Regions from separate parts of the Paenibacillus sp. GM2FR genome, predicted to be linked through region 2. Evidence: predicted binding sites of a transcription regulator. Region 2 holds the regulator's gene; the other holds the start of a gene.
The links. The regulator NrdR, encoded in region 2, represses ribonucleotide reductase genes. The targets are predictions, from matches to a motif close to AACACNATATATNGTGTT.
Positions count from the first base shown of each region.

Region 1: a site for NrdR is predicted at 4,673-4,690, ahead of PAEVO_RS16075 (adenosylcobalamin-dependent ribonucleoside-diphosphate reductase). Genes of this name have one in related genera too.

Region 1 is NZ_MKZM01000008.1:3,538,715-3,546,269, reverse strand. Features, by position in the region: gene PAEVO_RS16100 (YqzE family protein) at 1-118, shown strand, start outside; gene PAEVO_RS16095 (hypothetical protein) at 373-1,503, opposite strand; gene PAEVO_RS16090 (YqhG family protein) at 1,663-2,625, opposite strand; gene PAEVO_RS16085 (DEAD/DEAH box helicase) at 2,627-4,384, opposite strand; gene PAEVO_RS16075 (adenosylcobalamin-dependent ribonucleoside-diphosphate reductase) at 4,809-7,454, shown strand.
Region 2 is NZ_MKZM01000008.1:3,977,717-3,985,271, forward strand. Features, by position in the region: gene PAEVO_RS17980 (alpha/beta hydrolase) at 1-757, opposite strand, end outside; gene PAEVO_RS17985 (MerR family transcriptional regulator) at 1,296-1,745, opposite strand; gene PAEVO_RS17990 (aldo/keto reductase) at 1,920-2,771, shown strand; tRNA gene PAEVO_RS17995 (tRNA-Ala) at 3,072-3,144, opposite strand; gene nrdR (transcriptional regulator NrdR) at 3,321-3,794, opposite strand; gene PAEVO_RS18005 (alpha/beta-type small acid-soluble spore protein) at 3,943-4,170, shown strand; gene PAEVO_RS18010 (lytic transglycosylase domain-containing protein) at 4,239-4,805, opposite strand; gene coaE (dephospho-CoA kinase) at 4,802-5,401, opposite strand; gene PAEVO_RS18020 (MntP/YtaF family protein) at 5,411-6,151, opposite strand; gene mutM (DNA-formamidopyrimidine glycosylase) at 6,274-7,107, opposite strand; gene polA (DNA polymerase I) at 7,253-7,555, opposite strand, start outside.

The DNA.
Region 1 (7,555 bases), 440 kb from region 2:
TCGGCGCCAGGCGAAGGTGAAGGAATCCTGGACCACAAGGTGGTTCGGCATGATTCCGCTCTCCATGTCGCTGTGGAAAGAGGATGTAACCACCAAACGCAAAAAAAAGACAAAGTAGCTGCTGCTGCATGTTATTATGAATCCGCATTTTGTACATCGTGCGAGTTGCTTCATGTGCGCACGATCTCCGGTTTGGGGCGACCAAGCTCCTGGATGGCTGTCGACCCATGTGGGTGAACAAGTTGTAAAACGCCGTGAAATCATAAAGGACGCTGCCCTGTGAAAGGGCCGCGTCCTTTTGTCATTTATGGCATATTTTGCAGGAATGAGGGCTGTTGTATGGGATGGCATATGATATTCGTAAATCGCTTGTTAGCTGCCGAAGCCGTATTCTTCCGGCTGAGCATAAAATTGTCCCTGCCCGATTAACCGGGATGCCGGCAGGAAACGGAGGGTGTCCGTATTCCGCAAGGGAACCGAAACATATAGCGCAGCCGGGTTCTCCTGATTCCCCGATGACCAGCGATGCCAGCCGGTTAAGTTAAAAGGTGCGCCGTAAGCGGCATTGCCTTTTTTGGACTTGAATATCAGGGTGGAGTGCTCCTGCAGTAAATTCCGCAGATCGGCGCTGCTTCGGGCCGTTAGATTGCTTGAGGTCAGCCACAGCAGATTATCGTAAGGATCAAGAGAGTCCCCGGATGCGATGGACGGCGTTCCGGCAAACCAACGATTCGACGTGGATGAAGCCACGAGTCCTTTGGCTGCGGCAGGCAGGGATATGGATACCGGCTTAGTCTTTGTTTGTGTCTTCTGAGGCTCATCCGGGAGCGCTTCGCTGTTCAGTGCACTAAAATAGACCGGCTTTTTGCCGGGGAGCTGGACCTGCCAGACAGGGGATACTTCATACAGCTTACGCACGATGCTCCCTTGAGGCAATGATCCTCCGGCCTTCATAAGACCTTCCGCAGCGAGCCGCTCTTTCAGCGGAGCTTGGCTGTAGGGAAGGGTCGAGCCGATCCCGTATTCACTTAGGATATATCCACCCTCTTCTCCTGCACTGATAATCATGTATCCTTGCGGCAGTCCTTCAGCGGAAATCGTGACCAGCCAGCCGTGCGTGCCCGGACCGAGCGGGGTGAATTCGAGTTTTGCTTCGTCCCAGGTCGTAAATGGCGCATGGGCCGATAATTGAGCGACGGTCTCCTCAGCAAAGTCCATCAAACTCCCGGGCACCTGAGCCACGGCTTTGTTCGGATTAACACCTGAAATGCCTAATATATGATGATCCGCTGTAAACGGAGTGCCTGTCAGACTAAGGCTATCCGCAGAATTGGAAACATCGGCTTGGCTTGCGGCAGCTATGCTTGCCTGCGGCTGGACCGTGCTGAACGACAGGATGGTCGTTACGATAACGGAGACAGACAACATTCGATATCGGCTCAACTGCTTATTATAGGGTGATCTGGGCTTAAAATCCTTGTCATTAGGGTTATGAAGTTTCATGTTCCACCGTTTCAAATCATTAACCGCCTTTCCTTGGCCCTACACGCCATGGATGTGATGGAATCATCATATCGGACAAGCTCTGCAAAGGCTGTTGCAAGCTGTCGCGGCAGGAGAAGGGAGAATGGTTCTTTTTTTGCCTGCTTTTGTAGAGGGGCGTCATGATGACGCACCCACAGGCGAACATAGATGAAATAGACCGCAGGTTATGACGGACAAGCTCACTTTCGGCTCGTACTGCCACTGCATTTCGGACCGGCGGTTCTTATATTGCTCCTCGATAAGCGCTTTTTTCTCTTCGTCCTGCTCCTTGAGCAGGTCCTCGTAATAGCTGTCGATGACCAACAGTTCATCTTCAAGACGTTCTCTTGCTTTTGTGGCCCAGTCATAGTCGAGCTTGCTTAGCTTGTCGATGAGATGGTTCTCCAGCGCATCTACGGCCTGCTGCAAGGTGAGCGCAGCCGGGCGGACATGAACGCTCTCCGGCAAGCGGGGCGTCAGTTCGCGTCCATTCAGGACCGCCGGGAAGTCTTGGGCGATCGAACGGCTGGATAGTGAGATGCCGAGAAAAAACAATTCCTCCCGCTTGAGATCACAGCTGAACTCCACCTTGAAACAGACGCCCAGCCACTGCTCATACGGAGTGGAACGGGCTCGCGGACGCGGCTCGGTCTCGCGCTGCTGGAACAGATAGACGCATTTGCCTTCCTCCCGGGAAGCATTCCAGATCTGTGCGAGCCGGCTGCTGCCGTAGCCGATGTTCTCCCGCTGAATGCGGCCGGGACCAAGGATAGGCAGCACCGGGGCATTCCCATAAAAGCGGGCCAGGAGCGGATCCTGCGCAGGCGCAGCGAGCTGCGCTTTGGTTTCGGCTTCTTTGGTCTTTGCCAGCCGTTCGTCGTATTTTTCCGGATCAAACACGAAATTGAACGACAACGTTTCGGCGGGAGCGCCGGTACGTTCCACGAAGCCCCAGTAATACGGGCGGTTGGTGAGCATTTTGTCAGCTTGCGGCGACAGTTTCACGGTGACGTGCTCAGGCGATTTTTCAATGACGGTGCATTCGGTGGCTTCCAAATAGGCCATGAAGTGCTGCTGCACCTCCTGCGGCGTCATGGTCATATTAGGCCTCTTCCTCTCTCAGATTTTCTTCGACGATGCTTCCTTGCTCGATATCCTGTTTAATATGGTGAATCGAGTCACCCAGTGTACTGATGCGCTGGCGAATTTCATCATCGTTGCCGGACTCCAGCATGATTTTGTACAGGCTCTTCTCGATGGATTCCTTCTTCTCGAACCGCTCCAGGATGACGTCCAGTCCGCCGATGACCATCTCGAACATGTTGATTTTCTCGTGCAGCAGATTCAGGATATGCTCTTCAATGGTTCCCGACGTGGACAGGTTGTAGATCTTCACGTCATTGGTCTGGCCGAGACGATGCACACGTCCGATCCGCTGCTCGACCCGCATGGGATTCCAGGGCAGATCAAAGTTGATCATATGGTGGCAGAATTGCAGATTGATGCCTTCACCCCCGGCTTCCGTCGCAATCATGACCTGCGCCTTGCCCCGGAAGAGGTCCATCATCCAGTCCTTCTTGCCGCGGTTCATGCCGCCCCGGTACGGTACGGAGATCAGTCCGTGATCGCGGAAATAATTGAGCAAATATTCCTGCGTGGCGCGGTATTCCGTAAATACAATGACCTTCTCGTTCATTTGCTGGATCAGCTCAATGGCTTTTTCCGCCTTGGTGTTGGCTTTGATGGCCTTGATGAGATAGACCAGCTCCCAGATTTTATCGCGCAGCGGCGAGTCCTCCGGCAGCTTCTTGGACAGATTAACAAGAGTCACGAAGACGGCATCGCGGCTGCTGCACACTTCACGCTGGAGGGTAACGAGGGACAGCATACTGCTTAAATTTCCCCCTGCTGCCTGATACTGATCTTTGACGAAGGACGTGACGCCGTCGTATAATGACTGTTCTTCGGGCGAGAGGCTAAGCCCTACATTGCGGACGGATCGCTTGGTGAATTTCACTTCGCCTTCGCCGCGGCGGTTACGGATCATGACCTTGGACAGCTCATCCTTGAGCTGATCCTGGTTCTTGGGTCTTCGTTTATCGACAACAAAATTAGCGGCAAACTGCCCTTGGCCTCCGAGCTGACCCGGCTTCAGCAGGGTGATCAGATTGAAGAGCTCGCTGAGATCGTTCTGCACCGGCGTGGCCGTCAGCAAGAGGCAGTATTTTTTGCGCAGCTTTTGAATGAATTGATAATTGGACGTTTTCTTGTTCTTGAGCTTATGCGCCTCATCGATGATGAGCATATCGTACTCCTCGTTCAGCAGAATCTCCTGATGCGGATCGCGCTTGGCCGTGTCCATGGAGGCGACAACGATATCATTGCCCCAGGAGTACGCTTTTTTCTGCGCAATCGCGGGAATGCCGAACTTGGAGTTGAGCTCGCGAACCCATTGCAGCACAAGGGAAGCCGGAACCAGTATCAACACTTTGGATACCAGGCCGCGCACGATGTATTCTTTTAAAATAAGGCCGGCTTCAATCGTCTTCCCAAGTCCCACCTCATCGGCCAGAATCGCTCTGCCCGACATCTCGAACAAGACGCGTCTTGCGGTATCGGTCTGATGGGGGAGCGGGGACAAGCCGCCAAGGTGCTTGAGGCATTGCAGTTCTTCAAAGCTTGTAACGAGACGCGATTTCTCGCCCTCCACGGCAAGCTGGGCCAGACGATAGTCACCCCAAGGTCCGCCCTTGTCCAGTCGACCGGCGAGATCGTCAAACCAGGAACGGTCGATCTGCAGTGGAACGGGAAGGCGCGGGTCGAAAATCATGCCTGAGTCGGCAGATGGCTGATGGTTCATGTCGATCTCCTCCTGTTGTGAAAGATTCCGGGCCAACGGTGTATATGTAGTATGGACGAAAAAAGAAGTCTTCATAACCTTGCACGGATTCGGAAGGGCGTGGAATAACCCGAAGGGCGCACGGCTGCTGGAATTGGATATTTTCATCCTTTTTTTTCATAGGGAATGGCGAAAAAGAGAGCGAGAGGAAGAAAGCGGAAGCTTGCGAGCGGGAGCTTGGATTTGTCGGCTTAATTTTCACAATATCGGCATAGTTAACCTATATATAGTGTAGTATAATGAATTAACAGCACTATATATGGTGTGTATAGTGGTTTTTGATGTTTGACCGGCTACATAACAGGTTATGTTGTTGGTGAGCGCATATACTGGGGAATCTTTTTAATTTTATATCTTATATAGGAGGTAGTTGCTCTTGAGTACGATGCAGAATCAGCGGCTGGAAGGTTTAAGCGAGAAGATCTTTTTGGACCGGTATGCCTGGAAGGATGCCGACACCAACAACGCTAAGGTAGGCGATGTGGTGCTCGTTCTGACGAAGGATGATCCTAAATTTCCGACCAAGGAAGTTGGCGAAATCGTGAAGCGCGAAGGCCGCAAGGTCACGGTGAAGACACGGAAGGGCGAGCTTGTGGAATCGGATGTGGAGAAGCTGACGTTAACCATCGAGAAAACGCCGGAAGAAATGTGGGATCGACTCGCGGCCGCCATGTCATCGGTTGAGGCAACGCCGGAACTGCAGGAAGAGTGGCGCGGGAAGTTCCGCGAGATTCTGGATGATTGGAAGCTGGTGCCGGGCGGACGGATTGCAGCCGGAGCGGGTGCAAGCGATGAATTGACGCTGTTCAACTGCTACGTGATTCCTTCACCGAAGGACAGCCGGGGCGGTATCATGGAAACCCTGTCCGAGATGACCGAGATTATGGCACGCGGCGGCGGTGTCGGCATTAACTTGTCTTCCCTGCGTCCTCGGCGCGCGATTGTAAGAGGCGTGAACGGATCTTCAAGCGGTGCGGTATCGTGGGGCGGATTGTTCAGTTATACAACGGGATTGATCGAGCAGGGCGGAAGCCGCCGGGGTGCGCTCATGCTGATGATTAACGATTGGCATCCGGACGTGGAGGATTTCATTACGGTAAAGCAGACGATGGGACAAGTTACGAATGCGAACCTGTCGGTATGCGTCAGCAACGATTTCATGAAGGCCGTAAAGGAAGATCTGGACTGGGAGCTGGTGTTCCCGGATACTACCGATCCGGATTATGATGAGCTGTGGGACGGCGATCTGGATAAATGGAAGAAAGCTGGACGCAGTATCATTCCATATAAAACGGTAAAAGCACGCGAGGTCTGGCATACCATTATCGAATCCGCGTGGAAATCGGCAGAGCCGGGCGTCGTCTTCATGGAATACTACAACCAGATGTCCAACAGCTGGTATTTCAACCCGATTATCTGTACGAACCCTTGCGGTGAGCAGGGACTCCCGGGCTGGGGCGTATGCAACCTGTCCGCGATGAACCTGTCGAAGTTCTATGATGAAGCGAATCATGACGTTGCCTGGGAAGAGCTGGCGACAACGACGCGTTACTCCGTGCGGTTCCTGGATAATGTCATTGACCGGACGCCGTACCATTTTGAAGAAAACGAATTAAATCAGAAGAAAGAGCGGCGCGTGGGTCTCGGAACGATGGGTCTGGCCGAGCTGATGATCAAGCTGAACATCCGTTACGGCAGCCCGGAATCGCTGGAGTTCCTGGATAAGCTGTATGGCTTCATCGCGCGCGAAGCGTATCTTGCATCCGCCGATATTGCCGAGGAGAAGGGTTCGTTCCAGGCATTCGATGCCGAACTGTACCTGCAAAGCGGATTCATGAAAAATATGACCGAGGTATATCCAGAAGTTGCTGAAGCGGTACGCAACAAAGGTGCACGCAACGTAACCGTCATCACCCAAGCACCGACAGGCAGCACGGGTACGATGGTCGGAACGTCGACGGGTATCGAGCCGTACTTCGCCTTCAAATACTTCCGTCAAAGCCGTCTCGGCTTCGACGAGCAGTTCGTCCCAATTGCCCAGGATTGGCTGGACAGCCATCCGGGTGAGGAGCTTCCGGACTATTACGTCACGGCGATGAGTCTTTCCGCCGAGGATCATATCCGCGTGCAAGCGGCGATTCAGCGTTGGGTGGACAGCTCCATCTCGAAGACGGCGAACTGTCCGGCGGACTTCACGGTTGAAGATACGAAGCGCCTGTACGAGCTGGCATTCGATCTGGGATGCAAAGGCGTAACGATCTACCGCGACGGCAGCCGCGACGTGCAGGTGCTGCAAACGGAGAGAAAAGAAGATAAAGCGGCCGAAGCGACAACAGCTTCTACTGCGGAAACAGCGCTTGAGCAAAGCGCGGCAGGGCAAGCGGCTGAGGATGCGGCGAGCGTGGAGCCGGCGGCTGCAAGCATGGCCGTGACAGCCTCACCGAGCAAGAGCGGGCTGGATAAACAATACAAGAAGCGCCCGCAAGTGCTGCGCGGCGCGACCTATAAAATGAACACGCCGTTCGGTATGGCGTACATTACGATCAACGATCTGGACGGCATTCCAAGCGAAATCTTCCTGAACGTCGGCAAAGCCGGATCGGATGTGTTCGCGATGGCGGAAGCCTTGGGCCGCGTTTGCTCCCTGTTCCTCCGTTACGGGGACCATGGCAATAAGGTGGAGCTGCTGATCAAGCACCTCAAGGGCATCGGCGGCACCGGCGCGATCGGCTTCGGCGCGAACCGCGTCGAGTCCATCGCCGACGCCGTGGCGAAGGCACTCGAAACGCATGTGGCCAACAACGCCGAGGCGGATCATGACCATGATCCGGCACCGGTCGCGGCCACGATGGCGCCTGTCGATGCAGGCGAAGCCGGGGCAACGCCAGCTGCTGGATATGGCGGACATGGCGCGCACGCAGGCGGGGGCTCCATGTCGCTGGATCTGTGCCCATCCTGCGGCGGGGCATCCTTGATTAACATCGAGGGGTGCAAGACGTGCGGGAACTGCGGGTATAGTAAGTGTTCGTAAGGAAGTTGAACTCTTCGTTTAGAAAACATTAAATAATGAATAATGAATGATCATTTCAAATGCATTGGAGATTTCCGCGAAGGCGGGGATCTCTTTTTTTA
Region 2 (7,555 bases):
CTGTAATTACCAGAGCTTCAGGAAGCCCAGCCAATTGCTCAGTTGTCGCTTGCAGAGGAGATGCGTAAATTTCTTTTCTTTGCTCCGGATCCGTTGTGTATTGATCCCAGAACCATTGCATCGCGTCGCGACGCAAAAAGTAACCTTCGGCGAATTGTATGTAGGAATCGTTGCCGAATGAAGCGTCCGTTACCGGGTAGAACAACAATTGTTTGTGAATCTTCGGCCCTTTTCGATCTTTGGCCATCAGCGTAATGGCTGCGCTCATGTTGCCTCCGACGCTATCACCGGCTACTACAATACGGTTGGTATCAAATCCGTATTTGCTCCCGTTCTCTGCCACCCAGTCGAGTGCCGCGTACACTTCTTCGATCGCTACCGGATAGCGATTCTCGGGAGATAAACTGTAATTTGTGAACACAACTGCAGATTGGGAGCCAACGGCCAATTCGCGGATCAGTCGATCATGCGTATGTGCGTTACCGAATACCCAGCCGGCTCCGTGTGTGTACAGAATAACCGGAAGCACGCTCGGTGCATTTTGCGGGCGGACAATGGTAAGAGACACACTACCCTTAGGGCCGCCGTTAATGGTCAATTCTTCTATTTCAACCGGCAATTTATTCACAGAGCCGGATTGGACTTGATCGACGACTTCGCGGCCTTTCACCGGGCCATGATCAAACAAATAGGGAGGGTTGGCTGTCGCCTCCGCAAATTGTTTAGCAGCTGTTTCGAGTACGACTTTATTTGTCATTTTAAAAACTCCTGTCTCTTCTTTGGATTTGTTAAATTAAATTTTGAAATATTTGTGAATATAACATTTGTTCCCGAGATTTGTCTTACTTTACCATAAAATAAGTGTCAACATCCATATTACCAGGTATTCACGGAAGGTGAATAGGCGTTTCAATTTTAAAATCACATTTAGATTTAGATAGCTAAAAAAGATTCATGTAACACACTTCCTTCAAATTAATTTAGAAATCTAATATTCCCATTGTATTTGCAAAGAACCCGGAAATGTAATTACGCACATATTTGTAACTTAATCAATGATTTGGGTAGTATTGGCAGATGTGAATTGAACAAATTGAGGAAAAAGGGGCCCTCCGCAAAAGGAGGTCCTAATACTTGCCGTTACAGACAGCACGGGGATGCGTATCATCAACCATAATACTGTCGTACCCGATAGTTCAATCTAGCGTGACGCGGCTCTTGTTCATTGCCAAGCCAATCAGGAGTTTAAAACCGAAGATTTTCTTCGATGCGGTTGATGTGCGGACGAATATCTCTCACGCCTTCCGAACCGAAGGCGAGTAAAATACGTCACCATGCATATGCTGAATTTTGTCCCAGTTGCCGGGATTGGTCGTGTCTGGAGCGCGGTGCTCCAAAATGGCCTGATATAGGACGGTTTTTTGTTCCAAATGGGCAATGTGCTGTTTGGCTTCTTCGAGCTTAACGAGCGCCGCTTCTTTATGCTCCATTATGAGAGTGTAGCGTTGCGGAATGGTCGAATCCCCTTCGAGGCAGAGGTCGACGTACGTTTTAATGACTTCAATCGGCATCCCGGATTGCTTGAGGCATTTGACGCCATGCAGCCAGTTGATCGATTCTTCGTCGAACATCCGAATGTTGTTTTGATTGCGCTGTACGCTTGGCACCAGGCCTTTATCCGTATAAAAGCGCACGGCGTGCTCGGTAAGTCCCGTAATCAGGGCGGCTTCTTTGACCGTATGCATGTGTAATCCTCCTTGGAAAATAAATTTTTGAAGACGGCTTGACTTCGTGTAACACGAAGGCAGTAGGCTTATTGTAATGCAAATCGACCGAAAGCGGAAGCCCCGCTGAGGTGCCCGATTCACGGGATTCGCGGCCGTTTGCCGTTTTACATTTGAACCATGGGAGGAATTACAATGCAAACTGTAACATTGAACAACGGAGTGAAAATGCCGATCATCGGCTTCGGAGTCTACCAAATTCCCGATGCTGAAGAATGCGAGAATGCAGTATATGAAGCGCTGATGGCCGGTTACCGCCTGATCGACACCGCCGCGGGTTATCTGAATGAGGAAGCGGTCGGACGCGCGATCAAGCGCAGCGGCGTACCGCGTGAAGAGCTGTTCATCACGACCAAGCTCTGGGTTCAGGATGCCGGCTACGAGAGTGCCAAGCTGGCGTTTGCCAAATCCTTGAGGAAGCTGCAGCTCGACTATCTCGATCTGTACCTTATTCACCAGCCGTTTGGCGATTACTACGGCGCTTGGCGTGCGATGGAAGACCTGTACCGCGAAAGCAAAATCAAAGCGATCGGTGTCAGCAACTTCCTGCCCGATCGACTTATGGACCTCATCGTGAATAACAAAATCGTGCCCGCCGTCAACCAGGTCGAAACGCACCCCTTCTACCAGCAAATCGAGAACACCGCTTTTATGAAAGAGCAGGGAGTGCAGCACCAATCGTGGGGGCCGCTCGCTGAAGGACGCAACAACATGTTTGGCAACGAAGTGCTGACCTCGATCGCGGAAAAATACAACAAGTCCGTCGCTCAGGTCGTGCTGCGCTGGCTTGTTCAACGTGAAGTCGTTGTCATTCCAAAATCAGTGAGAAAAGAGCGGATCGTCGAAAACTTCAACATTTTCGACTTTGCGTTGAACGCGGACGATATCGAACAAATTTCCACCCTCGATACGCGGAAAAGTCTTTTCTTATCGTACCGCGATCCGGAAGTCGCCAAGATGATGGGCAACTGGAAAGTCGATCTGTAAACCTTGATCGAACCGTAAACTCATCACGCGTTCATCCTCATCTATAAAGAAAGGACAGTGCGCCCCTGTCCTTTCTTTACTTGAATTGCAAATTGTTTGTCCTGGATAGGATCGGGTCGCGAAAATAAAACAAGCAGCGCCGGGAACCCCCACGCTGCTTGTTTTCATGATTTAAATTGATTACCCATCATTGTATTCAATTTCGTCCCCAATTCGCCCCCAAGACCTTTTCTGAAAAGAATTAACAAGTCATTAAAAAACAAAAAAACCCTTGATGTACCATCAAGGGTTTTCTTCATATGGAGCCTAGGGGGATCGAACCCCTGACCTCATCGCTGCCAGCGATGCGCTCTCCCAGCTGAGCTAAGGCCCCGTAAGCGACTTCTATATCATATAAAAAATCAGCAGGCATGTCAACATGTTTTTCACATTTTTTGATGACGTGCTGTATCCCTTTTACTTCTCTATATCATGTCACTTATCGATAATGAGGATGGGCGCCATGGGAGCACCGGAAGAGCACCTGGATCACGCGGAACCCCGGCGCTCTTACAGCTCCTGACCGTCCGTATCCTTGGACAGCAGGCTTTTCAGTTCCTTCATAAACATATTGATATCCTTGAACTGCCGGTACACGGATGCAAACCGGACGTAAGCCACTTCGTCGACTGGATATAACCGTTCCATCAGAAGCTCCCCGATCTGGCGGCTCTCCACCTCTGCTGCTGCGGTATTTCGCAGTGCCTTCTCAACATCCGATACGATCATATCCAGCTGGTCCACCGATACCGGACGCTTCTCGCATGCACGTATCAAACCGCGGAGTACCTTCTCCCGGCTGAATTCTTCGCGGCTTCCGTCCTTCTTCACGACGATCAGCGGCGTTTCCTCCACCATCTCAAAGGTTGTGAATCTCTTGCTGCACTGCTCGCATTCCCTGCGGCGGCGGATGGATTTATTCTCGTTGGCAGGCCTGGAATCAAGCACTTTCGTCCCGGCATAACTGCAATATGGACATTTCATAAAGTCAACTTCACTTCCTTCGTTTCAGCGTATTTTAGCCTTAATGGCGCTTAAGAAAAATTTACCAGCAAAACTTTTTTCTTTTATGTTATGAAAATGCGAAACCCGAGACATAATACTTTTACCAACCCAAGGAGGTGAACTTAACATGGCACAAAGCAACAACAACTCCAACAACCTGGTTGTTCCTCGCGCAAACGCTGCTCTTGAGCAATTGAAGTACGAGGTAGCTCAAGAACTTGGTATCTCCATTCCACAAGACGGATACCAAGGTAACATGACTTCCTACGAGAACGGTTCGATCGGGGGATACATCACAAAGCGTCTTGTAACCCTGGCCGAGCAACAATTGGCTGGTCAATTCTCCGGTCAATAATTGATTCTTCCTTAAAAAAGGAGTGTTGGACGGCTCGATGTAAGAGCCTGTCCAGCGCTCTTTTTTCGTTAAAAGCCGTCCTTATACACATCCGTATATTGATTATAATAATAAATCACGCGCTGTACATAGTGACGGGTTTCCCCGATGGGAATACTCTTCACATTCTCGTAGGTTCCATCCCACATGCCCTTGTTGATCCAATTCTTGACGTTCCCGGGGCCTGCATTATAGGCAGCGATGGCGGCAATCGGATTGCCGTCCATTTCCTTGTGCAGGTTCTGAATATACCAGGTGCCGAGCTGGATATTCGCATCCACTTCATTCTTCACGCTCAGCAGGTTCACCGACGGCAGCTTGGCCATTTCCATCGCCCAGTTCGCCGTATCCGGCATCAGCTGCATAATGCCCAGCGCGCCTTTCTTGGACTCCTTGCCCGGCTTGAAGTTCGTTTCTACTCGTATGATGGAAGCCACCAGGAATGGATCAACCTCATAATAAGCGGCATGCTTCCGAATTTCATCCTTATAATGAATCGGATACAGCAAGGTCATCCAGTTCGAGCTCAGAAACAGCAGCGCTACAAAAGAAACAAACAGCAGGAGCAGCACTCTTTTTTTACGGAGCCACTTCATAACCGAACCAACCTGCCCCACAGGTTGTCCACCTGCTGCTGTGTTTCGGCCAATGTTCCGCTGTTATCGATGAGGATATCCGCCAGACGCTTCTTCTCCTCGATATCCATCTGGCTGTTTAAACGCGCTTCTGCCGCTTCCCGGTTAAGATCATCGCGCACCATCAGGCGCTCAAGCTGCAGCTCTCGCGGCACATAAACGACAGCAATCTGGTCAAGATAAGAATACTGCTCCCTTGCCTCAAGCAGCAGCGGAATATCCGCTACCACGAGCCGGTCGGGATACTGCCGCTCATATGCTTCCGTCCGTTCCCGGATTTCCTGCCGGATCGCCGGGTGCGTGATCTCATTCAACACCGTTCTCTGCTCGGGATGATGGAAGATCATTTCCCCGAGTTTTTTTCGATTCAACGTACCGTCCTCAAACAGGATCGCTTGTCCAAAATGTTCGGTCACTTTACCCAGCACCGGATGACCCGGGAGCATGACTTCCCGGGCGATAAGATCCGCATCGACGAGAAGTGCTCCCTTCTTGGTCAACATAGAGGACACGGTGCTCTTGCCTGTTGCAATTCCTCCGGTTAAACCGATATTCATGACTTCACCTCATAACAGCTTCATTATACCCATGACGATTAACAAAAAAGCAGGCAAATAAGAGATAAAACGCATGCCGCCCTTGGATGCAAAGCGTAAACCAACCCTCATGCCCAGCACCAGGAATATCCCGCTAAACAAGGAAACGATAGCTGCCGTACCTAGCGGTGAGAAGCCCAGCATGGCAGCGCCAAGTCCTGCTCCGAACGCATCGAGCGATAACGCGATCCCGAGCCACATCGCCTCCCACGGGGAGATGCTGCCGGAGTCGTCCAGATCCGCTTTTGATGGACTGCGGAGAATTTGAATGACAATGCCGATCTTTGGAATCTCAAGAGAGAATACCGCCCGCTGAACATGCTCTTGACCTGCCGTGTTAACCTCACGTCGTGATTTCACTTGATAGTCAGCCGCCTTCGTTTCCATAAGGGACTGGGAAATATCCCTATTAGAAACCGGCTGCACATCAGACTCGTTTTTTCTGCGAACTTGCTGATATAGAGACCATAAGCCCAGCAGAATCAAAATGGCGGCTCCGATCACGGACGCCACAGATGGGGATAAGAACCGCTGCAACAGCGCGCCTGCCTGCATGGAGGCGCCGAGCACCAAGCCGGAACATAGCGAGATGATCAATACAGACAGCAGCGGTATCCTTGTTTTGCGCAGACCGTATGTAACCCCCGCGCCAAATCCGTCCAGGCTTAACGCCATGGCCAGCAGCGCAGACGAGAAAATATGACTGAGCACCCTTTTCCCTCCTCGTAAGCTCCACATCAAGCGGCTCATTCATGAAGAAGAGCAGCTCCATGCGCTCCACATATGTTCCACATTATATGTGTAGGGAAAGGAATGGGTGCACGCCTATTGGATTACTTCTTTACCGGCTGACACTTCGGGCAGAAATGGGTCCCCCGTCCGCCAACCACGATCTTATGAATCGGTCCGCCGCATGTATGACACGGCTTGTCCTTCCGTCCGTAAATCTGATGACTATGCTGGAACATCCCCATTTCACCCTGTCCATTGACATAGGACTTTATGGAAGATCCACCCGCGTCTACGGCTTCGGACAGTGTATCCACAATCGCATGATACAGTCGCTTGAGCTCGGCATCCTTCAGGCTGTTAGCATTACGCTCCGGATGAATCTTGGCTCGAAACAATGCCTCATCGACATATATATTGCCGATGCCGACCACATATGCCTGATTCAGCAGCACCGCCTTAATCTTCGTTTTCTTGCTGCCGATGACTTCCTTGAAGGTTCCGAATGTAAACGTATCATCCAGCGGCTCATACCCCAGCTTGGCAAGCGGAGCATGCTGGAACTCTTCCCCTGTTGCAAAGAGATGCATCGTTCCGAATTGGCGTACGTCCTTATAGCGCAGCTCCGTGCCGTCCGAGAAATGGAATATGACATGGGTGTGCTTCTCCACCGGCTCCTCGGCAGGGTACAGCCCGTAACGCCCTTCCATCCGAAGATGCGACACGATCACCAGTCCGTCCAGCAATATCCGCAAAAATTTCCCGCGGCGCTCTACGCCTTCCACGGTATGATCCTTCAACATAAACGCAAAGGCCTCAATATCGTCAGGACGCTGTATAATCCGCGGCAGATGTACGGATACATGATCTATATGCTTACCTTTAATCAATTGGTTAAGTGTTCGTTTCACGGTTTCTACTTCCGGCAATTCCGGCATAATGACTTCACCTCATCTCCCATTATACCGGAAGTTGGGACAGAGCGGGACCATGGTTTTGTGGAAAGGTATGGTGCATATGGCCCCCCTCTTCACGCCATGATCCCTGTAAACAATCCTCTATCGGCTGGCACCGTGTGCAGCTTTACTTCGCTTCGTACCAGTTCTCGCCATAGCTGACTTCCGATTTCAGCGGTACCGACAGCTTCAGTGCCTGACTCATCACGTCCGGCACCAATTCCTTCATGATCTCCAGCTCATCCTCCGGCACCTCGAACACCAATTCATCATGCACCTGAAGCAGCATGCGGCTCTTCAATTGACGATCATGCAGCGCCTTGTCCATATGGACCATGGCCAGCTTGATAATGTCCGCAGCGGTTCCCTGAATCGGCGTATTCATCGCCGTCCGCTCGGCAAAAGACCGCAGGTTAAAGTTGCTGGCGTT